2 regions of the Chengkuizengella sediminis genome follow, and region 2 is predicted to be linked to the other one. Evidence: a T-box and tRNA genes for the amino acid it is inferred to sense, from the RefSeq annotation. Region 2 holds a T-box; the other holds one or more tRNA genes.
The links. A T-box is a leader RNA that pairs with one kind of tRNA and senses whether it is charged. The one in region 2 lies ahead of argS (arginine--tRNA ligase), so its partner is inferred to be a tRNA-Arg.
Positions count from the first base shown of each region.

Region 1: it has a tRNA-Arg gene. The T-box ahead of argS (arginine--tRNA ligase) is inferred to sense a tRNA for this amino acid. The anticodon was not compared.

Region 1 covers NZ_SIJC01000010.1:115,870-132,163, reverse strand. Annotated here, with positions in the region: gene EPK97_RS17640 (ribose-phosphate diphosphokinase) at 1-683, shown strand, start outside; gene EPK97_RS17635 (tetratricopeptide repeat protein) at 1,063-2,754, shown strand; gene trxB (thioredoxin-disulfide reductase) at 2,855-3,802, shown strand; gene EPK97_RS17625 (ROK family glucokinase) at 4,308-5,258, shown strand; gene rapZ (RNase adapter RapZ) at 5,282-6,166, shown strand; gene EPK97_RS17615 (gluconeogenesis factor YvcK family protein) at 6,182-7,159, shown strand; gene whiA (DNA-binding protein WhiA) at 7,165-8,091, shown strand; gene EPK97_RS17605 (HPr family phosphocarrier protein) at 8,204-8,473, shown strand; gene EPK97_RS17600 (SIMPL domain-containing protein) at 8,664-9,419, shown strand; gene EPK97_RS17595 (SIMPL domain-containing protein) at 9,544-10,296, shown strand; gene clpP (ATP-dependent Clp endopeptidase proteolytic subunit ClpP) at 10,393-10,977, opposite strand; tRNA gene EPK97_RS17585 (tRNA-Arg) at 11,101-11,175, opposite strand; gene EPK97_RS17580 (sugar-binding transcriptional regulator) at 11,534-12,556, shown strand; gene gap (type I glyceraldehyde-3-phosphate dehydrogenase) at 12,642-13,646, shown strand; gene EPK97_RS17570 (phosphoglycerate kinase) at 13,779-14,960, shown strand; gene tpiA (triose-phosphate isomerase) at 14,997-15,749, shown strand; gene gpmI (2,3-bisphosphoglycerate-independent phosphoglycerate mutase) at 15,751-16,294, shown strand, end outside.
Region 2 covers NZ_SIJC01000002.1:92,494-108,787, forward strand. Annotated here, with positions in the region: gene EPK97_RS04990 (sensor histidine kinase) at 1-1,248, opposite strand, end outside; gene EPK97_RS04995 (MDR family MFS transporter) at 1,419-2,645, opposite strand; gene EPK97_RS05000 (gamma-glutamylcyclotransferase family protein) at 3,040-3,447, shown strand; T-box leader at 3,509-3,735, shown strand; gene argS (arginine--tRNA ligase) at 4,076-5,785, shown strand; gene arsC (arsenate reductase (thioredoxin)) at 5,894-6,319, shown strand; gene map (type I methionyl aminopeptidase) at 6,427-7,173, opposite strand; gene EPK97_RS05020 (glutaredoxin family protein) at 7,410-7,646, shown strand; gene EPK97_RS05025 (Crp/Fnr family transcriptional regulator) at 7,639-8,328, shown strand; gene trxA (thioredoxin) at 8,429-8,746, shown strand; gene EPK97_RS05035 (ArsR/SmtB family transcription factor) at 8,818-9,504, opposite strand; gene EPK97_RS05040 (DinB family protein) at 9,571-10,044, shown strand; gene EPK97_RS05045 (hypothetical protein) at 10,302-10,589, shown strand; gene EPK97_RS05050 (YheC/YheD family protein) at 10,797-11,768, opposite strand; gene EPK97_RS21725 (glycosyl hydrolase) at 12,171-16,294, shown strand, end outside.

The DNA of each region.
Region 1 (16,294 bases), on a different contig from region 2:
TACTTCCATATTATGGGTATGCTCGTCAAGAGAGGAAAGCAGCACCTCGTGAACCTATTTCAGCAAAGTTAGTTGCGGACTTATTAACTACGGCAGGGACTAGTCGTGTCATTACAATTGATTTACATGCTCCAGCTATTCAAGGTTTTTTTAATATCCCAGTGGATCATTTAACAGCATTGGATCATATCACGCACTATTTAAAAGCACAAAATATTGAAAATCCAATTGTAGTTTCTCCAGATGCAGGTAGAGCATCCACCGCAGAAAAACTAGCGAATTATTTAGACTCACCTTTTGCGATCATGATCAAAAAACGTCCTGCACATAATGAATCAGTGATTACACATATTATTGGGGATGTTAAAGGACAAACACCTATCATTATTGAAGATATGATTGATACTGGAACTACCATTGTTAATGTAGTGGAAGGTTTAAAAGAAAAAGGTGCCAATGATGTTTATGTATGTGCAACACATCCAGTATTCTCTGGTCCAGCCTTAGAAAGGTTAGATCATCCCAATATAAAAGAAATCGTAGTCACCGACTCCATAGCATTGCCTGAAGATCATCCAACTAAATTTAAAGTGATTTCAATGGCTGGCTTACTTGCGGACGCGATAAAAATTATTATGGAGGGTGGATCTATCAGTACATTATTTAAGTCAGGTGGAGTTTAAACCTTTATAGCATTCACATGATTTGAGGTTGTCTTGCCAAATCATAACTTTAATAATCCCCAAAAGGTAAAGAAAAAGGGCTTTCCTTCTTTTTTGCTTTTTGGGGGTTTTGATATGAATGTTACTTTTATTAGGTTATTAAGATATGTTATACTTTGTTTGATTCTTACTTAATAGAGGATATTCAAAAAGTCCACTTTTGATCACGAAGTAGCAAGAGGGAGTGATTTCGACATCGAACCTTGCACTCACATTTGAAGTCCGGTGCTCATGTAACCAATCTCTACACTCCGCTCCGGCTTCTGCATGTTTGCACAATCTTCTCGGTGCTGAAAACTGAACTTTTTGAACCCTTACTTATATGGAGGTGCCTACAGAAATGCAAAGAAAAAGAACAGTGGTTGGAAGAGATAAAACGAATATTGTATCACTGAGCATGAATGCCACATTCTTTTACGAAAAAGCTGTCCATTTTTTGGATCGTTATCAATATGCTAAGGCACTAAAATATTTTAGGAGAGCCATGGAGTTAGAACCGGAAAATGCGGTTAATCATGCTAACTTGGCTGGTGTATATTCTGAATTAGGCGATTATAGAGAATCGAATCAAATTTTAAAAAAGGTACTCGATGAAGTGGATCCTTCCATGACAGAGTGTCATTTTTATATGGCCAATAATTATATGAATATGGATTTATTTGAATCAGCTGAAGAGGCGCTGGTTTCTTATTTAGAAAAAGATGTTGAGGGACAATTTTTAGAAGAATGTGATGAAATGATCGAACTTCTAAGCATTGAACTCAATCGAGATATACCCATCAAAAAATTGAAATCGAAAGAAAAGTTTTTTGATCACGATCGTGCAAGACTTTTATTAGAAGAAGGTAAATGTCCGGAGGCTATTCATCTTTTAGAAAAAATCATCAAAAAATATCCAGATTTTATTGCAGCTCAGAATAACCTAGCCTTAGCATATTACTATATTGGTAACTATGAAAAAACATCTAAGCACATTGAAGAGGTTTTAAAGGTAGATCCAGGAAACTTACACGCTTTATGTAATTTAGCGATATATTATAGACAGATACAAGATGAAGCCAAATTATCAGAAATTTTACAATTGTTAAGCAAAACATACCCATATCTTCCAGATCAGCTTTACAAACTTGCAATGACATTGGGTCTATTAGGCAATCATGAAATGGCATACCATCACTTCTTAAGGTTAATAAAAACAGGAGATGAGGTTATTGAGCCGTCTTTGTTTCATTATGCAGCTGTTGCCGCCTTTAATACAAAAAGGTTTGAGAAGGCATTACGTCTCTGGAAACAAGCAAAGAATATAGATGGTAAAGATATCGTACCCAACTTTTTTATTGAAGAATTTGATAAGTTAATATCTGATCAAGAAATGATGTTAAGCTACCATTACTTTTTACCTTTCGAAGAGCATTTTCATATGCTAGGGAAATGGAAGGAAAATGTATTAAATGAGTGGGATACAAATCATATCGTTCAAACTTCGTTAAAATGGGGTTTGTTTCATGGTACGACGACAAATAAACTTCAAGTTTTAGAAATCATAAGCTTCATTCAGAATAAAGATGTAGAAAAGTTATTAAGGAAATTTCTTTTAGAACCAAATGAAAAAGATAAACTTAAGAGAATCGCTGTATTTTTACTTCGAACTATGAAAGCTTCGGAACCATACGAAATGATAACAACAAATGGGGAAAAACTAAGTATAGATTTATTACCTCTTTCCAATAAGCTTATAAGTTGGGATGAGAAGTGGCATTTGATCATAGACGAAGCTTTAATTCACATGGAAGATCGATATGATTTGCAGCAGAAATATGAGTTGTATACATTGTGGGTTAATTTTCTTACCATGAAATATCCAAATGTACCTAAAATAAATAAACCAAATGGTTGGTCTGCAGCACTTGAATATTTAATCGCAAAAATGTACAATGTTGAACTCACCTATCGTGAAGTCTCGGAAAGATATCAGATATCCGTGTCCACGATCAGAAAAAATATAGATTTAATAAAAAATAACGTTTTGTAATATAAATTACTTTCTTTTTTATATTTTTACTTTATAATGATTACTATAAGATAATTATTATAAAGTACTTGAATGAATTACGTATCGAGGAGGAATTTTTATGTATAAATCAGTTGTTGTAGGAACAGGTCCATCAGGATTAACTGCTGCTATTTATTTAGCTCGCGCAAATCTTGAGCCTTTAGTTATAGATGGACCAGAACCAGGTGGACAATTAACGATCACTACAGATGTAGAGAATTTTCCTGGATTTCCAGATGGAATTATGGGACCTGAATTAATGGACAACATGCGTAAACAAGCTGAAAGATTCGGTGCAAAATTTAAAACTGGATGGGTTAATAAAATAGAACACTCCCAACGTCCTTTCAAATTATTTTTAGAAGGCTCAGAAGAAATTGAAGCACAATCTGTCATAATATCTACTGGAGCATCAGCTAAATTGTTAGGGATACCAGGTGAATCGGAAAATATGGGGCGTGGAGTTAGTGCGTGTGCAACTTGCGACGGATTTTTCTTTAGAGGTAAAAAAGTTATTGTTATAGGTGGAGGAGATTCCGCAATGGAGGAAGCGAACTTCCTTACTAAGTTTGCGACGGATGTGAAAGTGGTTCATCGTAGAAATGAATTACGTGCTTCTAAGATTATGCAGGATTATGCACGTAAGAATGAGAAGGTAAGCTGGGCATTAAATAAAACACCGATTGAAGTTGTAGCTGGAGACAATGGTGTAACAGGATTAAAAGTCAAGGATACTGAAACGGGACAAGAAGAAATTATTGAAACAGACGGCATTTTTGTAGCCATCGGTCATCGTCCAAATACAGGGTTTTTAAAAGGGGTATTAGATACAGATGAAGTGGGATACATCCAAGTAAAACCAGGCACAACACAAACGAATGTAGAAGGTATTTTTGCTTGTGGAGATGTTCAAGACAAAATTTATCGTCAAGCCATTACCGCTGCAGGTTCAGGATGTATGGCTGCATTAGATGCAGAGAAGTATTTAGAAGGAAGCGCAGTCCACGACTGGAGCCAAACGTTATAATACCCACAAAAGTGATGTGAAGGCCGACTAAAGTGGAGAACGCCGGCACCCAAAAAAAGTGAAAAGAAACTCGCCAATCGGCGAGTTTTCTGTTTGCTTATTTCTGATAATTGAAAATTGTCGAAAGAAATCGGTTTATGACATTAGTTTGATAATTACTTAATTGTAATGTTGACCATAGTATTCTTTGCTATAGATAAGTGTCTTGACCTTGTCATAAGCATAGCTTATAGTGAAAGTTAAAAGGTTATTCTAATAACCACATAAAAACGTAGGATTACCTGTTAACACCGACATGTTTAGGTGATAAATGTCGAGACCAGCACGTCCAAAGCAGGGGCACAATCAGAAATGATGGAGGCGATCCATTTCGTTTAAAAAGTCCCCTTTTTTTCATTACATGATGTCAGCGTAGTTAAAGTTGAACATTGTCATTGATGCTGAAAATGGAACTTTTTAGATGAGAAATGAAGTTAAATTAATAAAAAAATTTGAGGTGTAAAGAATGTTAGAGCAGATTTATATAGGTGTAGATCTAGGAGGAACAACCGTTAAAGTTGGAATTTGTGATAGTAAAGGGAAGTTAATTCAAACCTATGAAGGTCCTACGGAATCTGAAGGGGGATATGAACAAGTTACAGACAATATCACAACCTATGTAAAAAAAATTGTTGAAGACTCTACTTTTAGCTGGGACAATGTGGCTGGTATTGGAGCAGGTATTGCAGGATTTGTGGACAAAAATGGATTAGTGAAGAGAGCAGCTAATTTAGGCTGGGAAAATGTCCATGTGAAAAACGTTTTAGAAGAAAAGACCGGGAAGCCAGTCATTGTAAATAATGATGCGAATGTTGCTGCGTTAGGGGAAGTTTGGAGTGGTGCTGGAGCTGGCGTTTCAGATGTCATTTGTTACACGTTAGGTACAGGTGTTGGTGGCGGTATTATTATAGAAGATAAAATACATCAAGGGTTCAATGGGATGGCTGGAGAAATCGGTCATATGTCAGTTGTACCAGATTTGGAAGCTATTCAATGTGGATGCGGGCAAAAAGGGTGTCTTGAAACAGTATCTTCAGCTACAGGTATAATCCGTATGGCTAAAGATGCAGTAGAGAGAGGCGAGAGAACGTCTTTGTCATTGCTTGACACTATTACTGCGAAGGATGTATTTGATGCAGCGAGAGTAAATGATGAGGTATCTATTCGAATCGTAATGAGAGCGGCTTATTATTTAGGAAGATCAATGTCGATGTTGGCATTTGTGTTAAATCCACAAAGATTTATTGTTGGAGGAGGAGTATCAAAAGCAGGAGATATTTTATTTGATCAAATTCAAGAGAATTTTGAGAAATTCACACCAGATGCAATTAAAGAAGGTGTGGATATCGTCCCTGCTACATTAGGGAATGATGCGGGTATCGTTGGTGCTGCAGGTTTGAATTTATTTAAAATTTAGCCTTACCACAAGGGGGAGAAATCATGGAGAACTCCAATCATATAGCTAAATTAGTAATTGTAACGGGAATGTCGGGTGCAGGTAAAACTGTGGCTGTGCAATGTTTAGAAGATTTGGGTTTTTTCTGTGTAGATAATTTACCGCCCGTATTAATTCCTAAGTTTGCTGATTTGATCGAACAATCAAATGGTAGAATTGGTAAAGTTGCGTTAGTGATCGATTTAAGAGGAAGAGAGTTTTTTGAAGCATTATCTGATTCTCTTAATTATATAAAAAACAACCACACAATAAAGTATGAAATCCTATTTTTGGATGCTACAGATTCTGTGCTTGTACAAAGATATAAAGAAAGTCGCAGACGTCATCCATTGGCTTCCGAAGGACTACCGTTAGATGGAATACAGTTAGAGCGTAAAATGCTTGAGGAGTTAAAAGGTTCATCCACCTTGGTTGTGGACACGAGCCATTTAAAATTGGCAGAACTTAAACAAAAAATCTCATCTAGTTTTACTGAAAACCAACAAAATGGAATTCACATTAATGTGATGTCTTTTGGTTTTAAATATGGAACACCTATTGATGCAGACTTAATTTTTGATGTTCGTTTCTTACCAAATCCTCATTATATTGAACAGCTTAGACCCCATACTGGGAAAAACACTGAGGTTTATGATTATGTCATGAAGTGGGGCGACACACAAACCTTTTTAACGAAATTATTAGATTTACTACATTTCTTGATCCCACAATATATCAAGGAAGGCAAAAGTCAAATTGTGATCGGTATTGGATGTACAGGTGGTAAACATAGATCTGTTGCTATCGCTGAGTATTTAGGGAGAATGATCGGCAATAGTGAGTCAGAAGTGATTAGAGTAAGCCACCGAGATTCAGATCGAGACCATTAGTTGGGGGGGGCTTAAATGGATAGTAACTTAGAGCTTCCTAAAATTGTTGTCATAGGTGGCGGTACAGGTCTTTCTGTTATGTTAAGAGGTTTGAAAAAGAAACCTCTAGATATTACAGCCATTGTTACTGTAGCTGATGATGGTGGGAGTTCAGGCATTCTAAGATCTGAACTACAAATTCCTCCACCAGGTGATATTAGGAATGTTATAACAGCCTTAGCAGATGCTGAACCCATACTTTCTCAAGTATTATCTCATCGCTTTACCACTGGGACAGGGCTTGCAGGTCATAGTGTAGGTAATTTAATTCTTGCTGCTATGACAGATATTACTGGTGATTTTGTCACGGGTATAAAAGAACTAAGTAGGGTTTTAGCTGTTAGAGGAAGAGTGCTACCTGCTTCTGGTCAAGCCATTGTTTTAAAGGCAGAGATGGAAGATGGTAGTATTATTGTTGGGGAATCTCAAATCCCAAAAGTGGGAAAAAAGATAAAGAAGGTTTTTATTGAAAAAAGTGAAGTTACTCCTTTGCTGGAGGCAATTGAAGCGATTAAGGAAGCAGATGCCATTTTGATCGGGCCTGGAAGCTTATATACTAGTATCATTCCTAATCTATTAGTTCCTCAAATTGCGGATACGATTGATCAATCTACTGCTGTTAAAATATACGTCAGCAATGTAATGACACAACCAGGAGAAACAGATAATTATACGGTAAACGATCACTTACAGGCTATTTATCAGCATATGGGGTATCATATTTTTGACTATGTCATTGTAAACAATGAAGAAATTCCATCACATGTTCAACAAAAGTATGCAGAAAAAGGTGCCTTACCAGTAAAAGTAGATTTAGATGAGATTTTAAAAAACGGTTTTGAAGTCATATCTGACAAACTTGTGTTATATCGAACTTATTTACGGCATGATGCTGAAAAACTGAGCATGCATATTTATCAATTAGTTGAACGTGGGTTGTCAAGGAAGAGGTGATTCGTTTGTCCTTTGCGGCACAAACGAAAAAAGAACTAACGTTGATTGAAGTAGATCGCTGCTGTGCGATGGCTGAGCTTTCAGCACTAATTCGTATGAATGGAACGATTAAAATAACCAATCAGAGAGTGGTATTGGATATTTTAACTGAGAATGCAGCAATAGCTAGGAGAATGTATTCTTTAATAAAAAAACAATTTAACATTCATACTGAAATTTTAGTTCAAAAGAAAATGCGGTTGAAGAAAAATAATGTTTATATTGTTCGAATACCTGATCAAGTTCAGTCACTATTGTCTGATCTGAGAATTGTATCAGAAGGGTTTATTTTTAAAACGAACATTGATCAACAAATCATTCAAGATACATGCTGTAAAAGAGCATACTTAAGAGGTGCTTTTCTTGCAGCGGGGTCAGTTAATAATCCAGAAGGCTCTTCGTATCATCTTGAAATTGCTTCAATGTATGAGGATCATTGTAATGCTCTTTGTGATTTAGCAAATGAATTTGATTTAAACGCTAGATGTATTGAAAGGAAAAAAGGATTCATTTTTTACATCAAAGAAGGGGAGAAGATCATTTATTTGTTAAATATAATCGGTGCTCACCAAGCTTTGCTCAAATTTGAAGATGTTCGGATTATGAGAGATATGCGCAATTCAGTGAATAGGCTGGTGAACTGTGAGACAGCTAATCTTAATAAAACGATTGGTGCTGCAATGAGACAAATAGATAATATCAAACTGATTCAAGAAACAATGGGTTTGGATCATTTACCAGATAAATTGAGGGAAGTTGCAGAATTAAGATTACAGCATCCAGATTTAAATTTAACAGAGTTAGGTGAACTTTTAAGAGATAAGGTTAGTAAATCAGGAGTAAATCATCGCTTAAGAAAGATTGATAAGATAGCGGAGCAGATTAGGAATTGATTTCATATCTCTTTGAGAAGGCTTTATTAAGAGGTTTTCTTTATAGAATTAAAACGTTAATAGTGGTATAATATAAATATTTATAGAAGTAGTATAGGGGGTATTGAGGTTAATGGTTAATCACCCAGTCGTTGTAAAGTTAAAAACAGGACTTCATGCAAGACCAGCTGCATTGTTTGTACAAGAAGCTAATAAGTTTTCTTCAGAAATTTTTGTAGAAAAAGATGATAAAAAAGTAAATGCAAAAAGTATTATGGGAATTATGAGTTTAGCTATTAGTTCAGGTACGGAAATTAATATTAGCGCTGAAGGTTCTGATGCAGAACTAGCTGTAAACGCTCTAGTTGATTTATGCAGTAAGGAAGAATTAGAAACTCAGTAATGAATCATAAACAATGCAAGCCAGTGTTTAGCTTCTTCTTAGGAAGCTTGAATGCTGGTTTTTTACTTTTATACAAAATAAAGCCACGAATTTAATTTTCTCTTCTTCTCTTTTAAAACTGCAACCTTTTGTTTCCATGTATCGTCTAATTGTTTGAGAAGAGTCTTAATAAGAGGGGATGTTTTTTTATATGACGATGAAGCGGTTGTCCATATTGGTTTTTACCTTCATTTTAGCTACGATGACTTGGTTTATCATTTTACAAATCTCAGAAGGAAATGGAAAGGTTCAAGCTGAAGAAACTCAAACGACTAATAGTAATTCGATAACGGTTTCTGGTAACGGTGAGCTTACAGTCGAACCTGATGTTGCCTTCGTAACAGTGGCAATTGAAACAAAGGGGGATACAGCCAAAAATTCACAAGAGGAAAATGCCAAGATAGTGAAAGAAGTAGAGAACGTCATATCTGATACGTTTAAACTCAAAAAAGAAGATATACAAACCATTAGATTTAATGTTTATCCAAAGTATCAGTACAAAGAGAACCAGGCACCAGTATTATTAGGTTATGAAACAAATCATTCTTTGAAAATTACTTATAGAGATATACAACAAATTGGAAAATTGCTGGATGACTTAACAAAAGCAGGCGTAAATCGAGTAGACAACATTCAATTTGATACTGAAAAATCAGATGAATATGAATTAGCTGCGATTGAAAAGGCAATGAAGAATGCGAAGAAGAAAGCTGAAGTGATTGCCAAAGCGGAAAATAAAAATATCAAAGGCATCATTCATGTCGTTCAAGGAAACCCTACTTTTAGCAATCCGATTTCTCCATATGCATTAACAGAAGCAGAATTTTCAATGGATAATAACAATACGTCCATATCTAGTGGACAAATAAAAATCACTACGAATGTTAGTGTACAATATGAATTTTAATACACCCACAAAAGTGAGGTGAATCTCGGTAGAATAATTCTATTACTTTTGCGGGGCCGAGATCATAATGAAAAGATATTTGTTAAAAATAAGATAAAAGTTCATTCTAAAGGAGAGATTAAAGATGCAAATCACAAAAAAAAGAATTTCTATTATTGCACTAAGCATAGTGTTGGCTGCAGCAGCTTGGGTAGGTTTTTTCCAATCTACTAATGTAAAGGGAAGTGTAGAGGCACAGGAAGGTCAGACAAAGAGCCATACAATCACAGTGACAGGTAACGGAGAAATTATGGTAGAACCTGACGTAGCTTATGTTCAAGTTACAGTTGAAACAAAAGCAGACACAGCTAAAAAATCACAGGATGAAAATGCAAAAATTATGGCAAATGTTGAGAAAGTGTTGTACGACACATATAAGTTTAAAAAAGAAGATGTGAAAACAACAAGGTTTAATGTTCAACCAGAATATCAGTATATACAGGATGAAGCACCAAAATTGTTAGGTTACAAAACAAGCCATACTCTACAAATCACATATAGAGAGATAGATGAGATTGGTAAATTAGTAGATGATTTAACTAAAGCGGGTGTAAACCGTGTGGACAATATCCAGTTCGGAACAGAAAAATCAGATGAGTATGAATTAGAAGCGATTGAAAAAGCGATGGCAAATGCAAAGGAAAAAGCAACTACGATTGCAAAAACTGAAAATAAATCGATCAAAGGCATAGTAAATGTGGTTCAAGGTCGAGGTGTATCTATCAGTCCTCTTGGTGGTGCTACTGCTAAATTATATGCCGCTGAAGACTCATCTACTTCTATATCAACTGGTCAGATTAGTATTACAACACAAGTAACAGTGCAATACGACTTTTAAAATACCCCAAAATAACATTACAAAAAGTGAAAAAAGGCTTCGTAACTAAAACAGACCGTTCTATTAAGAACGGTCTGTTTTGTAAGTTATTATGATTTATTTTACTTTTTCAATTACTTCATCAATTAGACCATATTCCTTAGCTTCATCCGCACTCATAAAGTAATCACGGTCAGTATCTTTTTGAATTTTCTTTAAAGTTTGACCTGAACGATCAGCTAAAATACGATTTAATTTGTCTTTCATATTTACTATTCTTTTCGCTCTGATTTCAATATCACTCGCTTGACCTTCAGCACCACCAAGAGGTTGGTGAATCATAACTTCACTATTAGGTAAAGCATAACGTTTACCTTTTTCACCAGCAGCTAATAGGAAAGCTCCCATAGATGCTGCCATACCAACACAGATTGTAGAAACGTCTGGTTTAATAAACTGCATCGTATCAAAAATAGCCATTCCCGCAGTAATGGAACCACCAGGACTATTAATATATAAACTAATATCTTTGTCAGGATCATCAGATGCTAAAAATAACATTTGTGCAATGATGGAATTAGAAACGACATCATTTACGGGACTTCCGAGAAAAATAATGCGGTCTTTAAGAAGCCTTGAATAAATATCATATGCACGTTCTCCACGATTAGATTGTTCGACAACCATAGGTACGTAATTCATAAAATATACCTCCCAATTTATTGAAATGAATTTTTAAATATCATGTAGTATACATCATAACTTAAAAGCACACCAAAGGTCAAGAAAGGTCAAACAAAGATCAAAAAAAATGATTCATATTTATGGCGCGCTCGCGAGGAATTGAACCTCGATCTCAGGTTCCGGAGACCTGCGTCATATCCATTGGACCACGAGCGCAAATAAAAGTACACAGTACTTGCTATTATATGATATACCTAACATAAAATCAATACATTCAATTCGTGACTTTTGGATATATAATGGAGTTTATAAGCTTTACATTCTTACACTAAAGAGGTATAATTATTTCGAAAGCTGTTTAAATGGCTGTTTATTTTTTTGTCATAGTGGGACTTAAAATGATTATATGGGACAAATAAAGTCCAACGCAGTGAAACAACTCACTACAACTTAGATTTAATCAAACCTGCTAAGTATTTACAATCACGTATTCTCAGTTTTATAACCATTCGTAATAGAAGGTGAGTTTTTACGGAATGTTAATACAGGATGAATTGATTTGGAGTGAACACGTTTGCGGAAAATACTAGATATACAGAAACAGTTATTGCCTGATTTAACAGAAGTTTTAAATAAGCGATATACTATTTTGCATCATTTATTGCTTTCAGGTGTAGTCGGTCGAAGAACATTAGCTTCATCGTTGAATATGACAGAAAGAATATTAAGAGCAGAAGTTAATTTTTTGAAAGCTCAGGGACTTTTAGAGATTGAAACGATAGGTATGAGAATTAGTAACTCTGGAAAAGAACTTATAGAACAACTTCGTCCCATTATGAAGGAGTTATTAGGATTAACAGACCTTGAAGAACAAATTCAGAGTCGTTATGAATTAAAGCAAGTGGTCATAGTACCAGGAGATTCTGACTTCTCAGACTATTCGAAAAAAGAACTAGGTCGTGCTGGTGCGGCGATGTTGCTAAAATATGCTGCTAAAGAAGATATTATTGCAGTAGCTGGTGGTTCAACTACTTCAGAAATTGCAAATCAATTATCGGCATCTACTCATTTAAAAGGAAATTTATTCGTTCCTGCTAGAGGTGGATTAGGGGAAATGCTTGAGCTTCAAGCGAATACAATCGCATCAAGTATGGCCAAGAGGACAGGAGCTGGGTATCGACTGCTTCATGTACCAGACCACTTAAGTGAAGATGCTTATCAATCCTTGATTCAAGAACCTAATATTAAAGAAATTATTGATGTTATTCGAAAGTCTCGCATGGTTGTGCATGGAATAGGTGAAGCTATGGTTATGGCTGATAGACGAAAAGTGGATGATACAACTAGGAAAATCCTAGAGTCCGAGGGGGCGCTTGCAGAAGCATTTGGATACTATTTTAATCACAGAGGAGAAGTCGTTCATCAAATTCCTACAATTGGTTTAAGAATTGAAGATATAGGGCGGACTGAAATTGTCATTGGTGTAGCTGGCGGTAGCAGTAAGGCAGAAGCAATATCAGCTGTTTTGAAATTTGGTCATGAGAATGTTTTAGTCATCGATGAAGGTGCCGCGACAAAAATGGTAGAAGTCATGTGAAATTTATCAATTAATGAGTCATCATGACGTGCTTAAATGCCGTCTTGAAAATAATATATTTATTACTTTAGGGAGGAAATTTATTATGGTTAAAGTTGGAATTAATGGTTTTGGACGTATTGGACGTAACGTATTTCGTGCAGCATTAAATAATCCAGAGGTTGAAATTGTTGCAATTAATGATTTAACAGATGTGAACATGTTAGCGCATCTTTTAAAATATGATACAACTCATGGAAGATTAGATGCTACAGTTGAAGTTGGTGAAGCTTCACTAGTTGTAAATGGAAAAGAAATTAAAGTTTTTGCTGAACGTGATCCAGGAAACCTTCCTTGGGGAGATTACGGGGTAGAAATCGTTGTTGAATCTACAGGTATCTTCACTGAAAAGTCTAAAGCGGAAGCACATTTAAAAGGTGGAGCGAAAAAAGTAATTATCTCTGCACCTGCTAAAAACGAAGATGTTACCGTTGTATTAGGTGTTAACGAAGAACAATATGATGCAGCGAATCACACTGTAATTTCCAACGCATCTTGTACAACAAACTGTTTAGCACCATTTGCTAAAGTGCTTAGCGATAACTTTGGTATTGTAAAAGGAATGATGACAACCGTTCACTCCTATACAAATGATCAAAACACATTAGACTTACCACACAAAGATGCTCGTCGTGCACGTGCAGCTGCTGAAAACATTATTCCATCTACAACAGGGGCAGCAAAGGCAGTTTCTCTTGTATTACCAGAATTAAAAGGGAAATTAAATGGTATGGCAATGCGTGTGCCAACACCTAATGTTTCAGTAACTGATTTAGTTGTAGAATTAGAGAGAAACGTAACTGTGGAAGATGTAAACAATGCTTTAAAAGCAGCATCTGAAGGCCCATTAAAAGGAATTTTAAACTATTCTGAAGAACCTCTTGTATCTAGCGATTACAATGGTGATCCTGCTTCTTCTACAATTGATGCACTTTCTACAATGGTAGTTGGAGATAACATGGTAAAAGTAGTTTCTTGGTATGATAACGAATGGGGTTATTCTTGTCGAGTAGTTGATCTTTGTAGCTATGTTGCAAGTAAAGGATTATAATATTATTTAAATAGATATGATAGGAGGAGGAGAAAAATTTTCTCCTCTTTCCTCATTCTAATTTTCTTTTTAGGTAGAACTATGAGACGCAGGAGTATTTGTTACATAAAACCATAAGGAGGCTTACTTTTTATGAATAAACAAAGTATTCGTGATGTAGATGTAAATGGAAAAAAAGTTTTTGTACGCGTAGATTTTAATGTGCCTTTGAAGGATGGAAGGATCACAGATGACACACGTATTCGTGCAACATTGCCAACCATTCAACACTTGGTGGAGCAAGGTGCAAAAGTGATACTTGCAAGTCATTTAGGACGTCCTAAAGGTAATGTAGTTGAGGAAATGAGATTGACACCTGCTGCGGAACGGTTATCTAAGCTTATTGGAAAACCAGTAAAAAAATTAGATGAAGCTTTCGGACCTGCGGTTCAAGCCGAAATTGATCAATTAAATAACGGGGATATTGTTGTATTAGAAAATACTCGTTTTTATGCGGGTGAAGAAAAAAATGATCCTGAATTGGCCAAAGCTTTTGCTGATTTAGCAGACTTATATGTGAATGATGCTTTTGGAGCAGCTCATAGAGCGCATGCTTCAACAGAAGGAATTGCCAAACACATCCCAGCAGTTGCAGGATTTTTAATGGAAAAAGAGCTTGAAGTTTTAGGGAAAGCATTAAATAATCCAGAGCGACCATTCACAGCGATTGTGGGTGGGGCAAAAGTAAAAGATAAAATTGACGTTATTAATAAGTTAATTGAAATTGCGGATGACATTATCATCGGCGGTGGACTAGCTTATACGTTTATTAAAGCCCAAGGAAATGAGATTGGTAAATCATTAGTGGATAATGAGAAGTTGGATCTAGCTTTAGAATTTATTCAAAAGGCGAAAGATAAAGGTGTAAATTTCCACCTTCCAGTTGATGTTGTTGTGACTGATGATTTCAGTGCAGATGCAAATACGCAAATCGTGAATATAGATGAAATTCCAGCCGATTGGGAAGGCATAGATATCGGACCAAAATCACGAGAAAAATATAAAGAAATTATTTTGAATTCTAAATTAGTCGTATGGAATGGGCCAATGGGTGTGTTTGAAATCCAACCTTTTTCTCACGGTACAAAAGCCGTAGCACAAGCTTGTGCGGAAACATCCGGTTACACTGTCATTGGTGGAGGAGATTCTGCAGCGGCTGTAGAGAAATTTGATTTTGCTGATAAAATGGATCATATTTCAACAGGTGGAGGTGCTTCTCTTGAATTTATGGAAGGAAAAGCATTGCCAGGTGTTGTTGCTTTGAACGATAAGTAAGAATAAGATGAAATTATATAAAAGGAAGTGATCACAATGAGAGAGCCTATTATTGCTGGAAACTGGAAAATGTTTAAAACAGTAAGTGAAGCAGAAGCTTTTATCAACGAAGTAAAAGGTAATGCAGAGATTGAAGGGGTGGAAAGCGTCATTTGTGCTCCTTTTACAAACCTTCCTGCTTTAGTAGAAGCTGTGAAAGGTACGAAAATAAAAATAGGTGCACAAAACTTACATTGGGAAGAGAATGGTGCTTTTACGGGTGAAATCAGTGGAGCCATGTTACAAGATTTAGGTGTGAATTACGTTATCATTGGACACTCTGAAAGAAGAGCTTATTTTGCAGAAACAGATGAAACAGTGAATAAAAAAGTACATGCGGCATTTAAATATCATCTTACTCCAATTGTATGTGTAGGTGAAAAATTAGAGGAAAGAGAAGCAGGTCAAACGAAAGAGGTTTGTAAGCTGCAAGTAAACGAAGCTTTCAAAGGACTTTCCAAAGAGCAAGCAGCTCAAGTAGTGGTTGCTTATGAACCGATTTGGGCTATTGGAACAGGCAAATCCTCAACAGCGGAAGATGCGAACGAAGTGATTACCTATATTAGAGAACAACTTATAGCTTTATTTGATGTTGAAACTGCCAATCAAGTGCGTATTCAATATGGTGGAAGTGTAAAACCAAATAACGTTCGTGAATATATGAATCAATTAAGTATTGATGGAGCACTTGTAGGTGGAGCGAGTTTAGACCCTGCTTCCTTCACTCAATTAGTTGAGGGGGCAAAGTAATATGTCTGCACCTAAACCTGTTGCACTAATTATTTTGGATGGATTTGGACTTCGAAATGAAACAGTAGGTAACGCGGTAGCTCAAGCAAACAAGCCGAATTATGATCGCTACTTAGTAACATATCCAAATACTACACTAACAGCTGCTGGAGAAGCGGTTGGGCTTCCTGAAGGTCAGATGGGAAATTCAGAAGTTGGACATTTGAATATTGGAGCAGGTAGAACTGTCTATCAGGATCTTACACGTATTACAAAATCTATAAAAACAGGCGAATTTTTTGAAAACGAAACATTGTTAAAAGCTGTTCGACATGCAAAAGACAACAATCGAAAATTGCATTTGTATGCTCTTCTCTCAGATGGCGGAGTTCATTCACACCAAAATCATCTATACGCGATGTTGAAGATGGCAAAAAAAGAAGGTCTGGACGATGTATATATACATGCCTTTTTAGATGGTCGTGATGTAGCTCCGGATAGTGCGAAAGCCTACATGGAGGAATTGCTAAAGAAAATAAGTGAAATTGGTGTAGGGAAAATTGCAA
Region 2 (16,294 bases):
GGATAACCCTAACCCATAATTTTGTTTTTTATTTTTTGTCGTGAAAAACGGATCTAATACATATTTTAAATTTTTACTAGAAATACCTTTACCGTTATCCTTTATGGATACAACAATGTGTTTTCGGGTTTTGTAGGTGACGACAGATAATGACCCACCTATAGGCATGGATTCTATGGCATTTTTCAAGATATTGTTAAATACTTCTTGGATATGTGTTCGATCACAAAATAGATTGATATTTTCGATAAGTGATAAATTTATTTGGATCTTTTTTTTCTCTAAATCTGACTTTAAGTTCTCTAAGCACTCTACGATTAATTCGTCAAGCCCATTTGTTGTTTCTTTAAATTGTATGTCCTTCATTTGATCTTGGATGCGGTCAACCATTTCCTGCATATGGTTTGAAGCTCTATTAATAATATTGAAATATACATCAATATCTTGGTTGGTTACTTCCAATGACTTTTTTAAGTTTTCTGTAGTTAATGTGATTTTTCCAATTTCATTTTTTAACGTATGGTTTAAAATAGCTGTACCAGAACTTACTGATTTTATTGTTGTATTTAAGTGATCTTTCTCAATGTTCACTTTCATACCTAACACCCCATAACGAAAGCTGAAAAAAAGAGCAGTGACTAATGAAAATATAATAAAAACACTAACGTAAGGAAAAAAATAAAAATTAGGATCATATACCCTCATAATGTTTATAAAGAAAAGAATAGATAAAATTGTAGGTACTATGATGAAAAAGGTAATGAGTTTATTTTTCCTTTTTAAAGGATGTTTTTCAGTTACAAATGTGAAGGTTAATAGAAAACATGAAAGGATATAATAAGGTGCAACCCAGTACAGTAATAATAAATAATTTAATTTCAATATAGGGAAGTATGTTGTAGTAAATAACATGATTATAACGGGAAGTAAAAGAACTATTTTTAATAAAGAACGCCATTTTTTATTGAAAAACTCTGAATAGACTATTGCAAAAATAAGTACTCCATATGGTGTTAATGTTTGATTGATAAAATCTAATATATGTTGAATTGTATTAAATAAATAATATAGGTTTGAAAAATTTTCTCTTAAGAGTGAGGGCAAAATCAAAGCTCTTATCGTATCCGCTAAGCCACCTAAACTTGCAAATAACAAAAAGGCTGATGCCCATCGATTGGACTCATTTTTTGGGTTGATTACGACTAAAAATAAAGCAATGATAAATAATACGATAAAATAAAAAAACATTCAAATCACCCTTGGTTAGTGAGTAATATTCTCTAATTATCATAACACGTTTTTGAGGATCTTATTTTTGTAGAATAAAGTGCCGACTAATTTAGAAGGGAATAGGTGGCCGAAGCCAGAACCTATTCCTTAGATCAATATATAATACTTCGAGTAGTGTGAAAGTTGTTTTACAATGAATAATCTAAATTTCGTTTTGTTTTTTTCATTAGTACATTCACATATATGAAGAGGGGAAATCCAATTGCACTAATTAAGGCTAAGATACCAAAAACAATGACAGGTGCCCCAAAACCAAATGCACCTAATAATACCCCACCTATTAAAGGTCCTACAGAACCACCCAGTGAGGTGAATCCCATCGCTCCAAAATAAGTTCCCTTCATTGAAGGATCAGCAATCTGATCAACAAACAGGTCATACATCGTAAACATCATGACTTCACCAATCGTAAAGATGATCATAGATAGTCCGATTAAATAGATAGATTCAAATAGACCAACTCCAAATAATCCGATAGAGGTTGTAAGTGTGCCTAACATGATTGAAATAATTGGCGAGAACCTTTTGCCAATACGAGTCACAGGATACTGGACAACGAGTACCGTAATCGCGTTTAAAATAATGAGAGAAGTATATAAGGCAACTCCATTTTCAAAATAAGTAGCATTTTTAAAAAATTGTGGCATTGTAGAACCAAATTGAGAATAACCGATTACCCCAAATATGAAGGCAATAACTGCTACTAGAAAAACTAAGTCTTGTCGCAATGCACTCAAAGCTTTCATCATTGTTATTTTTTCTTTTGTTTCTATTTTTTTATTTGAGTCCCTATGTTTTGGTAAAATATATAATAAGGAGATTGCATACAACAAATATACGATCGCAGTGATGACAAAAGTTATGGTGGATTTAGAGCTCCCTATTAAAAATCCAACTAGTGGTCCTACTGCAGCACCAACGTTAATCGCTGCATATCTTAAATTAAAAACGAGTAGTTTATTTTTCTGTTTTGTCACATCAGATAATAATGCTCTTGAGGAGGGTTCAAAAAAGGAACTGCATAATCCATTAAGTGCGTTTAAAATAAAAAACATAAAGACATGAGTGGCTAAAGCAAAACCTAAAAAAACAAAAGCCCATACAAAAATTGAAATGAGCATTACATTTTCTCGTCCGTATCGATCCGATAGATTTCCACCTATAAAACTACCAGGAATTCTCGTAAATGCACTAACTCCTAAGATCACTCCTATCATTACAGGGCTTATTCCATGAACCACCGATAAATAAATAGCAAGAAAAGGCATGGTCATAAAGGTAGCTGCACGAGTGAAAAGAGTTCCAAATATAATACTTTTACTTACAGGGTTAATTGATCTAAGTCTTTGTAACATGTAGACCCCTTCTTCCGTTTTTGATATTGAAAAATTATACATGAATCCGATCATTTAATCAAACAAATGTTCTTATTGAACAGTGGGAAAATGTTCATATTTTATATCCCAACGCCATCTGTTTCACTGTTTGAAACTCAGTTTCATTAAGTGGGTTGTTTATATTATACTGGATGTTAACAAATAAAACCACACTTTTTTAATGTAGTCATTATTTTTTGGTAATTTCTCTATTACAATGTTTATTTTAAAATTTTATCTAATGTATGCCGTTATAACATCGGCTCATAGATTTAACTAATCCTACAACTTTAGACTGAGTTAAAAAGTACATAACTGATGGATAAACAATATTTTTTCAATTGGGAATTAATTTTTAGGAGGAGAATTTTAAATGAAACCTATTTTTGTGTATGGCTCATTAATGAAAAAAGCTATGTACGGTGCATACGAACATTTTTTAAAAGGGAATACGGAAAAAGAGGTAAGTGGAACAATACAAGGAAAGATGCATGTGGTTGCTAAATACCCTGCTGTGATTGAAGGGGAAGGTGAAATTGTAGGAGAGTTAATGTATATAAAGCATCAAAAGTATAGGGCAGTATTAAAAAGCTTGGATATTTTTGAAGAGTATATGGAGGGAAAACCTGAAAAAAGCATGTATCTAAGAAAATCTAAAATAGTGAGCACAGATTTAAATGAAAAAGTAGAAGCATGGGTATATATTTGGAATCAAAGTGTTGAAGATCTAATTAAAGTTGAGGATGGGGATTGGATTAAACACAGCATGGTTGATTTTTAAACAATCCCCTCTTTACATTCAAAACCGTTTCATTTAAAATGTTCATAATATAATTTTATCATCATAATCAGTGATTGGGAGAGTACTCATGTTTGAGAGTCAAAGCGAGCCGAGATTGGTGGAAGTCGGTACGGAGAACATGAAGAAGCGGACCCATGAGATGATCTTTTGAACTTAAAAGTAGGAAGATCCGGTAGCTCCGATATCGTATTTAAGTGGCATGAATGATGGTATGATTTTCATGCACGAAGAGTGGTACCACGGGAATATAAAACTCTCGTCTCTATATTGAGACGGGAGTTTTTCAGTTCGTGGACGAACTGATGCAGGCGTTCACCACAAGGACGTGTTGAGAACTTAGCCAGCGTACCTATTAAGGATGAATTGATGTCTACGTTGGCCACATGGACGTGGCTGGTCTTAGTAGAGGAACCTTAGTTGGACGAACTGATGCAGGCGTTCACCACAAGGACGTGTTGTGAATTTAGCCGACCAATCTTATTTGGACGAACTGCCAAAACAGGATGTTTTGGTGCATCGTTGTCCACAAGGAAGTGGACGATTTTAGATGTAAACATTAATACGTTCACCACACATATAAAAATATCAAAATCAAGGAGTGAGAAAGATGCTAAAAGAGACCATTGCTAACATATTAAAGGATGTTATATTACTAAGCACAGAAGAAATTGAACAATTGCTTGAAGTTCCACCAAATGCAGAACTAGGAGATATTGCTTTCCCTTGTTTTATATTAGCTAAAAAGTACAAAAAAAATCCAACAATTATAGCTGCAGAATTGGTAGAACAATTAAAAAATGATCTAAAACTTGAAAATATCAACATACACTCTCAAGGAGCATACATTAATTTTTTCTTTGAAAACAATGTATGGTCAGAAAAATTATTGAATTCTATTTTACAAGAAGATTTTACAAAGATGGATATTGGCAAAAATGAGCGTATTATAATTGACATGTCTTCACCTAACATTGCCAAACCTTTTGGAATTGGACACCTTCGTTCCACTATGATTGGAAATGCTTTGTATCACATATATAAAGTTGCAGGGTATGATGCTGTAAGAGTGAATCATTTGGGTGACTGGGGAACCCAGTTTGGTAAACAAATCACAGCTTATAAACGTTGGGGAGATCAACAAAAAATGAAAGATAACGCGATCCATGAATGCCTTCAGTTATACGTGAAATTTCATGAGGAAGCAGAACAAGATCCTGAACTTGAAAAAGAAGCACGTATATGGTTTAAGAAGCTGGAAGAGGGTGATGAGGAAGCAATAAAACTTTGGAATTATTTTATTGAATTAAGTCTTAAAGAGTTTAAACTAATGTATGAAAAACTAGGTGTAGACTTTGATCATTATTTAGGAGAAAGTTTTTATAATGACAAAATGGAACCTGTTGTAATAGAGCTTAAAGAAAAAGGTCTACTTGAAAAAAGTGAAGGGGCCATGGTTGTTCGTTTAGATGAATTAGATATGCCTCCTTGTTTAATATTAAAATCAGATGGAACTACCATTTATCCTACTAGAGATTTGGCAACAGCCATTTATCGCCATGAACAAATGAAAGGAAGTAAAATCTTATATGTAGTTGGAGCGGAACAGCAATTGCACTTTAAGCAGGTTTTTGCAGTGCTTGATAAAATCGGTAAAGGTTGGTCCAATGATTGTGAGCATATTTCTTTTGGTTTAATGAAATTTGAAGGTAAAAAGATGTCTACACGTCGCGGTAAGGTTATCTTTTTAGAAAAAGTATTAGAAGAAGCTGTTTCAAAAGCGAAAGAGATTATTAATCAAAAAAATCCTGATTTGTTTAACAAGGATGAAGTTGCTGAAGCCATTGGAATTGGATCAGTTATATTTAATGATTTGAAAAATAATCGTATACAGGAAGTGGACTTTTCACTCGAAGATGCTTTAAACTTTGAGGGGGAGACAGGAGCGTATGTTCAATGTACTTATGCTCGTATCCAAAGTTTACTTGAAAAGGGAGAGTGGAAAGAATCTTGGATAAACGATCATTTGAATCCGGTTGACGGGAAATATTTGAATGATCCTTCTTCTTGGACTTTATCTAAGGAGTTGATGAATTTTCAACAGATCATAGAACTAGCGTTATTTAAAAACGAACCTTCTGTTGTTGCACGTTACGCTTTAGAAGTTGCCAAAAAATTTAATCGCTATTATAATAATGTACGAATAAATGTTGATGATATGAACGAGAAAAAATCCAAATTGGTGCTGACGTATGCAACAGGGAAAATCCTAAAACAGGTTTTACAATGTTTAGGTCTCAAATCACCTTCAAAAATATAAATGATGAAAACATTGATGAATTTACACAAAAGGCTGTGTTTTAACATTGTGATAACATTTATAATTTAAAATAAATTAACAAATACAACAAATCAAAGGAGTTCAACGATGACTGAAAGAAAATTAGTATATTTTTTATGTACAGGCAATTCATGTAGAAGTCAGATGGCTGATGGATTTTTAAGAGCTCTTGGAAGTGAAAAGTATGAAGTGAAAAGTGCTGGTTTAGAAGCACATGGTCTGAATCCGCGTGCTGTTCAAGTTATGAAAGATGCAGGCGTTGACATTAGCAACAATAGTTCTGATGTCATTGATCCTGAAATTTTAAATAAAGCAGATTATGTCATCACATTGTGCGGACATGCAGATGAACATTGCCCTGTCATTTCAAATAAAAATGTGGTCAAATGGCACTGGGGATTTGAAGATCCAGCAAAAGCAACAGGAACTGAAGATGAAATTATGATGCGGTTTAGAGAAGTGAGAGATTCCATTAAAGATAGAATTGCAACATTTGTGGAATCAGGAAATTAAAAGATTGAAAAATCGGTAAATAAATAGAGGAAAAAGATGTAGATTCTGATCCATGTATGGTACATCTTCCTCTATTTTTTATGTTTTGGAGTATAGTAATTATAATCTTATAATTCCGTTAAAATGAAAGGGCCATTTTTTGTTATCGCTAAGGTATGTTCATACTGTGTCGATAACGAGCCGTCTAGTGTACGTGCCGTCCAACCATCATCATCTAATTTACAATATGGAGCTCCTATATTTAACATGGGCTCAATAGTTATTACCATTCCTTCCTCTAGATAAGCTCCTTGATCTGAAGGTCCAAAATGTGGGATGAATGGATCTTCATGCATTTTTTTACCAATCCCATGACCTGCAAACTCTTTCACAACACTATATTTTTTTAATTCAGAGAATGTTTGAATAGCGTGAGATATGTCCCCAACACGATTTCCGACTTGGGCTTGTTTTATTCCTACATGAAGTGCTTCTAAAGTTGTATCTAACAATTTTTGTGCATCTTCAGAAATGTTGCCTACCGAATAACTCCAGGCTGAATCAGCTAACCAACCATTTAAATTAACAACAAAATCAATCGTTACAATATCTCCTTCTTTAAGGGGAGTTTCATTAGGGAAACCATGACAAATGACATCATTTACTGAACCACAAGTAGCAAATGGATAACCTTGAAAACCTTTTTGCTCTGGTGTGGCTCCATGATCTTGCAAGTATTTTTCAACAAATGTATCTATTTCTATAGTTGAAATACCTGGTTTAATTAATTTACTAACTTGTTGATGACACTCCGCTAATAATATTCCTGATTCTCTCATCAAGGAGATTTCATCTTTATTTTTTAGTCTTATCATTTTTAAAACTCCTTTCACATTTGATTTTTGATCAATGTAATTCACTGAGTGATCAATCTTGTATTTTATTGTAAGTAGACTTAATAAGGGAGAAATGGGTTAAAGAGGACATTTTCTCTAATGTGAAATACTTAACTTATTTAAATGGTTATCTATTTTATATTTAAATTAGAACTTATTTTTGAGCTGAATATAAAATATGGTATGTTTAATAAATATAAAGGGTGGTGTTAAAGTTGAACATACAGCTATATATCAGTGATCATTGCATTGCCTGTGAAGAAGTGATCGACTTTTTTAATAAAAAGAAAATAAAGTATGAATTGATTAACGTAACACACGACCAAGACCGATTTGATGAGGTGCTCCGATTAGGGGGAATTGCCACGCCTTTAATCGTATGGGATGAAAAAGTTATATACACGTTTGATCCGAATAAGTTTGAAACGATTTTGGAGGGAAAAGATGGATAAGTTATCGTATTTATCTCAAATAAGTGTTTTTGATGAACTACCGATGGAAGATTTGATGGAGCTTGATAAAATGGCTCCGATGTCCACCATTAAAAAAAATACAATTATACAAACACCTGAGAAATATCGTGAAGGTATGTATTTTCTTAAGGAAGGCAAATTAAGACTCTATAAAATTAATGCAGAAGGAAAACAGTTTACTTTAGGTATTTTAGGTAAAGGAAATGTATTTGGAGAAATTGATTCTTTTTCATTTGGTACAAAGGATGTTTTTATTGAAACAATAGAGGATACATTATTATGTTCTTTAAGTAAAACTCATTTCGAAAAATTTATTGAGAAACATCCAAAATTGGCTTTAAGATTTTTAAAAGCTTTAAGTGATCGTTTAAGAGATCGAGATGCAATGCTGGAAAAACTCGCTTTTGGAGATATTCGCACACGTATTTTACATTTATTGCTTAAACTTTCAGAGCAGTTTGGCATTAAAGATGGAGATTATTATAAGATTGATCTGCCTTTGACACATCAAGAGTTAGCAAACATGATTGGGGCAACGAGAGAATCCGTCAGTGTATTATTAAAGGATTTAGTGAAAGAAGAAATCATACGTACAGGAAGAAAATCTATTCATCTTAAAATAGAATTAGCAAAAGAACATTTAGAATTAAGCGGTGGATAGTTCACAAATGTAAAACATCTTACAGAATATAAGTGAAAATCAAAATATAATATGAATATAAAGAAAAATAAAATATAAACACTTTAAAGGAGTGAAAGAAATGGGAGCAGTTGTTTTAAATAAAAAAAACTTTGATCAAACCATATCACAAGGAGTTACTTTAGTTGATTTTTGGGCTCCTTGGTGTGGTCCTTGTAAAACCCAATTGCCTATAGTAGATGAATTAGCAGAAGAGTTAAAAGGCAAAGTGAACATTGGTAAAGTGAATGTGGATGAAAACCCTGAATTAGCTGCGTTATATGCAGTGCAAAGCATCCCAACATTATTAATTTTTGAAAACGGTGAGGTTGTTGATAAAATGATTGGGTTACAAAGTAAGGATGTTTTAACTGAAAAACTAACTCAAACCATTGGTTAATAAATTTGGAAAGATGAAGAGGCTGTCCTATAAGAGTTGTATACAATTATAGGATAGTCTCTTTATTTATATTAATATTCTAAACCTAAACTTTGCTCTAACATGATTTTTCCTTCTTCAGTAAGATGAACTGAACGATTTGTTGTTGATTTGATCATCCATTTTTGATCCAAGAAATGAGTGGCAATGGCTGCTCCTAACCATCCTGATATATGATATCGTCTCTCACTCCAATCTAAACAAGGTTTCGCAAAAACTCTCCGAGTTTTGCCCACATTATTTATCATAATTCCTAGGTTTTCAAACCATTTTTCGCCTTCTTTTGTAACTTCATATAAATCATCTTTTAAGATGATTAAACCTTGATTTAATAATGCTTCAGTGATACTCACTCCTAGCTCTCCAGCTAAATGATCATAACAAGTTCTAGCATAACGTACTTGTTTCATTTGGTCAGACTGCTTTAATGAACGGATCTGAACTGAGGGTGCTATGGCTCCTAATTTTTCAATGACCTCTGCAACTTGTTCATTTGCTAATTTATAATAGCGGTGTCTTCCAAATTGTTCAACTTTGAGTAAATTCCCTTCGACTAATTTAGATAGATGAGAGCTTACTGTAGGGTGTGATACTTTTGCCATATAAGCCAATTCACCTGCTGGAAGTGCTTGTCCCCCCATTAATGATTCTAAAATGATAGCTCTAGTTGGTTCAGAAATAAGTTTAGCAATATATGAGATATTCGGATATACATTCATATTTCGATGATACCCTAAATGAAAATGCGTTACAATAACTTTTATAAAAGAAAGGGAGGAAATTAGATGAATTCTATTGATCTTGCAATCATGAATTTAAAAGAAACAAGGAGACGTTCTATCAAATTGTGGAACGCTCTTCCGGATGAATGGATAGATTGGAAACCCGATCACAAAGCCATGTCATTTGGTGAAATGATTCGCCATGTTTGGGGTGGCAGTTATGGATATCATATGATTTTACAAAATAATGGATCACTTAATAAAGAGATTTCTAAACCTTATGATGATGAACCGATTGTTTCTGTCCAAAAAGAAATTGAGTTATCAAAACCATATTTTGATGACTTTATCCAGTATGTAAAGTCGCTATCAACAGAAGAACTATCTACTAAATTAATTGATCGAAGTGATGTAAATTACAAGCGTTATTTAGGTGATATGCTTTTACGGATAGCTTATCATGATTCGGTTCATGCGGGTCAATTTCTACAATACTTAAGAATGATAGGCTTAGATAGACCATTAATATGGGACTGATATATAAAATATAAATAACTAATGTAAAGAATGCTCAAATGTCGATCTCCTGTTTGAAAAGGAATCGGCTTTTTTCTGATCATTTATTATGTAAATAATTACAAAATAGTAAGCATGATGGTATAATAAAAAAATATAATCTACCAAATTTTGAATTAAAAGTATCTTTAAGGAACTCCGTACTCAGAATATAATGGAAATATAAATATAAGATTTGGAAATGAATCTATTTTGATTAGGAAAAGGTGAGCAATATTATGGATAAAACTAGAAGATCTCTTCAAAATTTTTTTTATGAAAGAGAGTGGGAAAATTGTGAATTTAAAGTTTTATATAATGATAAACCCCATTATATTAATATGGACTCATTAATAGACTTAATTGTTGATCATACACATCCAGAAATGCAGCAAAAAGTATATGAAACAATGGTTGATATTGAAAATAAGGAAGGAAATATGTATGCGTTTTTAAAACATTTATATAAAATTTATTTAATTTCACACTATCATGGAAAATCAAATCAATATTATATCGTTTTTTAGAATACATAAGTAGGTATATGAACTACCACCATTAAAGAGATATATTTGTATTTGAATAATTGAGCAAGATTGTAACCCATCATGAAATGGGGATTATATATGGGCTTAACTGAGAAGTCATCTACCATTACTTGGTTTAGAGAAGGATGACTTCTCTTTAGTTATGTTAAAAAGTCTTTAATCTTATTACTTTTGTCTTCTAATTTACTAAATCATTCTTTTAGAATATTTTCTTTTTTTAAAGCGTTTAAACTTTTTAGCAAAATTAGGAGTTGCATTTTTTGGTTCATGAAAAGAATTAGGTTGTACTTTTAAATTTGACTTATTTTTACTTTTATTTACGTTTCTTTTTCTCCGTTTATCTGTTGTTTTAGTATTTTTATGGTTTTGTTTGGGATTATAATCTCTTCTGTTTACTTTTCTATACTCCAATATTTTTTCAAAGATAGTTTTATTTTTTAAAAGTGTAAATGGGATGATATCAGGTTTCGTATTTACTTCCAAGATCCAAGGGTGAAGTTTTTGATCTAGAGCAATGTCTATCCCGTTTTCTTTTATGTTTGGAAAAGCTTTATTCATTTGTTTAGCTGTTTCCACTCCAACCATGTTTAGTTCTTCTATTAAGGTTTCTTTTTCATTTTTATTTGTACAAACATGATCTAACAGTTCATCAATATCACAAACCGTACCCCCTCCACTGATATTTGTTACTACTTTTTTAGGATGAGATAATCTACCAAGAAATCCAGTGACTTCCCACCCAGATTGAAGATTTTGTTGTACCATAACTCTTATGTCTGCTGATCGATCATTATATTTGACCATATCGATTCCTTTTTGTACGATATGCAACCGTTCTGATTTTTTAATGTGTTCATTTAGATCGTTATATAAAGTTGTATAAGTGTAGAAATAATTTATATTTAGATCATTTTGTATTTCATAAATTGTTTTTTCATGTTGAATCTTTTTTTGAATTTTCATTACACCTTTCCCGGATGAGCCACGACTCGGTTTAACATAAACTACACTATGTTTTTCCAGCATTTCATTTAAACTCTCATAACTCACTTTTTTTGTATCGGGAATATATTTTTTTAAGTGAACATTATTTATCAAAACTAATGTTTTTTTCCATTTGCTTGAAACGTACTTTTTATGATTTTGTTTTATAACCATTGATTAAATGACATCTCCTTTATTTTGTAAAATGAGAAATTATTAATATTGAACAAAAATGAATGATTCATAAAATGGTTTTATTGGTAACTAAGAAGAATTAATTGGTTCAATGTAGTGTACGTTGTAGGACATTTAATTGCTTGTTTCATGGCCTATTTTAATTAAATTAATTTTTGAAAATAATATTAATTGAAAATTCAGAAAATACTGAAAATTATTACAGAATATAGTATACTAATGAGAGAAATAGCAATTATTATACTTTAAATTAACGGAATATAAATATCTATGTTTATAGTACTTTTTTTCAAGTAATTTTATATAGAAAAGAGGTGAAACTTTAAACAGTTTCCTGAAAACGATTTCATACATGGAAATATAATAAAAAGGAGAGGTAAAATGAGAAAAACGTTATATGTTTTACTTGCCATGTTAATGATCCTTGTTAGTTTTTTAACTCCAGATAATGCAATATTTGCAGAAATAACTGCAGATGATGTAGCAGTTGGAGAAGGAGGATACTCCACGGTCACTAAAGGAGGTCAGATTTATAATTGGGTATATGAAAATGAACGGAGGACACCACAAGATGTAGATTATACGACAAGCAATTTTGATAACAAGCCGTTATCAACAAATGATTGGATTAGTTCAGTCGTATGGCTGCAATACTCAGGTGCGCTTTATGCCCATCCCTTAGCGTTTAAAGCTGTAAATTCAGGATTTCAAATCAGTAATCCACCAAAAACTTTGAATGTGTTAGAAGATGGTGAAAATGAGGTTGAAAGAGAAATCAGACCAGGTCAGGTGGATTTGGAAGTGCAAGCAACTACCTTTTCACCGGTAGCAGCCGAAGCAGATAAAATCACGGATTGGTCAGCAGATATTTTAATGCCTAGTGCAGATGGTTCCAAAAATATGAAAGTTACGATCGGACATGGTAGCCCATATGCTTATTTTACTTTTGATGGAGCAGATCCTAAAATTGTGTTTAAAAATACTGCAACGATTTTAAGAGAAGACGGCTCACATATTCAATTATCTATAAATAATAACGGACAAACGAATGTTTATGGCATTTACGCTCCTTCTGGAACTACTTGGACAAATAATGGTTCAGAACTTGTTGCTGATTTACCAGAAGGTAAACACTTTCTATCAATAGCAGGATTACCTGATAGTAGTGTTGATACTTATAACCTGTTTATGGATCATGCATTTGCTTTTGTCGCGGATACAAAAGTGGAATGGAATTATGATGAAGCTAGTAGTACTGTAACTAGCGACTATATTATAACGACAACCCCAATGGAAGGTACAAACACGGACACAATCACTGCGCTTTATCCTCATCAATGGAGGAATAATCCACTAATTAATGCATCTCAATATTTACACTCTTATAATACAATCAGAGGACAAATGAAAACGCTTTCTGGACAAAATTTTTCAACACAATATGTGTACAATGGAATTTTGCCATTTATGCCTGAATTAACAGATCCGAATGATATTGCAAGATTAGAAGGATACGTACAGGAATACTATGATTACGGAAAAACGCTAAATCCTAACTTTGTTCAGTACGGGGTAGACGGTGGATTTTCAGGATATGACACGTATTGGATGGGGAAAAACTTAGGTAGAATTTCAAATGTTCTTCCATTAACTACGCAATTAGATGATACATTTAAACAGTCTGAACTTGTTCAATCGATTAAAGCTACATTGGAGTGGTGGTTTACTCCAACAAAGTATAATGAGTCTGGTGCAAAAGTAAATGATAATTATTTTTATTACGATGATCACTGGAAAACATTAATCGGCTACCCTACAAGTTATGGCTCCGCAAGTGAAATGAATGATCATCATTTTCATTACGGTTATTGGATTTATGCAGCTGCGCAAGTTGCTTTATTAGAACAAGATTCTGCAGATGCTTGGTATCAAGATGATCAATGGGGAGGCATGGTGAATCAATTAGTTCAAGATATTGCAACAACCGATCGACAGTCAAATGATTATTTATTTTTGAGAAACTTTGACCTTTATGCAGGTCATTCTTGGGCTAACGGAGTAGGTTATTCACCAAATAGTGGAGGACATAGCTGGGAGCATTCAGGAAATAATCAGGAATCTTCATCTGAAGCGATGAATGCCTGGGCAGCTTTAATTTTATGGGGAACTGCAACAGGTGATACTGAAATAAGAGATGCTGGAATTTATATGTATACAACGGAAAGAGAAGCTATTAACAACTATTGGTTTGATTTATATGGTGATGTTTTTGATCCAGAGTATACAAACGATGGTGATACAGCCGTCATGGTATGGGGAGGGAAATATAATCATATCACTTGGTGGACTGAAGAACCGATTGAAGCTCACGGAATTCAAATGTTGCCAGTTACGGGAGCTTCATTATACCTAGGATTAGATCCAAATTATGTGAAAAATAACTATGATAGAGCCTATGCAGAATTTCCAAATTATTTAGAGAAAAAAGCACAGTATGGTTGGCCAGGGTTAGATAATATCAATACATGGCAAGATATTATGCTTTCTTATTATGCATTATACGATCCAGCAGAAGCATTGTTAAGATGGAAAGATACAAATGAAGAGCTTGATCCTGCTGTAGGGATTGAATTTGGAGAATCAAGAGCACGCACATACCACTGGATGAGATCCTTAGATGTGTATGGTTTACCAAATTTTGATATCACTGCAAATACTCCTCTTTATGGTGTGTTTACTAAAGATGGATTGAACACTTATGTTGCTTATAATGCAAATAATGTTGCAACTACAGTCACTTTCTCAGATTGTTATGAATTAACGGTTCCAGCAAAATCCATGGCTCAACAATCGGCAGTAAGTCCAGGTGGAGATTGTTCAGGCAACCCCATAGATGAAGAAGCGCCTAGTACACCTACAAATTTAACTTCAGCGGGAAGTACAGAGACAACTATAGAGTTAAACTGGGGAGCATCCACAGATAATAGAGGTGTAGTAGGTTACGATGTATACCAAGTAGTTAATGGAAATACATCCGTTTTTGTAGGAACAACAACAACCACAAGTTATACAGTAACAAATTTAGCAGCAGATACAACCTATACATTTGAAGTGAAAGCGAAGGATGCAGCAGGTAATGAATCGGCTGCTAGCAATAGAGTATCAGTAACAACTGATGTACCAGATACGGAATCACCAACGGCTCCAGTTAATCTAATTGCAGGAAACATTACAGATACGACAGTAGATTTAAGCTGGGATTCATCCACAGATAACAGAGGTGTGACAGGATATGATGTATATCAAATAGAGAATGGTAATACACCCATTTATGTAGGAACAACATCATCTACAAGCTTTACAGTGCTTAACTTAACTGCGAGTACAACCTATACATTTGAAGTAAAAGCGAAGGATGCAGCAGGTAATGAATCGGCTGCTAGCAATAGAGTAACAGTAACAACTGATGTACCAGATACGGAATCACCAACGGCTCCAGTAAATTTAAGTGCAGCAAACATAACTGAAACCACAGTAGATTTAAGCTGGGATTCATCCACAGATAACAGAGGTGTGACAGGATATGATGTGTATCAAGTGGAAAATGGTAATTCAAGTATTTATGTAGGAACAGCATTATCTGAAAGTTATACTGTAACGAACTTATTAGACAATACTACTTATACATTTGAAGTGAAGGCGAAGGATGCAGCAGGAAATGAATCAATTGCAAGTAATCAGGTTACGATTACAACTTTAGAAGGGGATACTGTGATTACGGAGCCAAACTATACGATAGAAATTATTGATGGAGGTTCAGCAGTTACATTGAAATTCACACCAACAGGAGCGACCTCTAACTTTGTAGATCTTCATTATAAGGTGAATAATGGCGGACAGATTAATGTAGGTACAGTGAATAATAATGGCACATGGGAATATGTGATATCTGGAATGAGTGATGGGGATGTGATTGATTTCTTCTATACGTACACACTCGGTACTCCTGCTTACGATTCCCCTGAATATAGTTATACAGTGGGATCATCTCCAGGAGGGGGAAATCCACCAGACACAACAGCTCCAAGCACACCATCGAACCTGACGGCATCAGGAATTACGGAAATGTCTGTGGATTTAAGTTGGAACGCATCCACAGATAATATAGGAGTGATAGGATACGATATTTATCAAGGCTCTACAAATATAGGTTCAATAACGTCCACAGCGTTTACAGTGACAGGACTTACAGCAAATACAACCTATACATTTGATGTAAGAGCAAAGGATGCTGCAGGTAATGAATCTGCTGGAAACATGATTACAATTACTACATTAGAATCCTCTCCAGGAGGAGGAACTACGATTGTTGAAGATGATTATACGATAGAAATCGTAGATGATGTCTCAGTAGTAACATTGAAATTCACACCAACTGGGGCAATTTCTAACTTTGTGGACTTACATTATAAAGTGAACAATGGTGGGCAAGTTAATGTACGTAC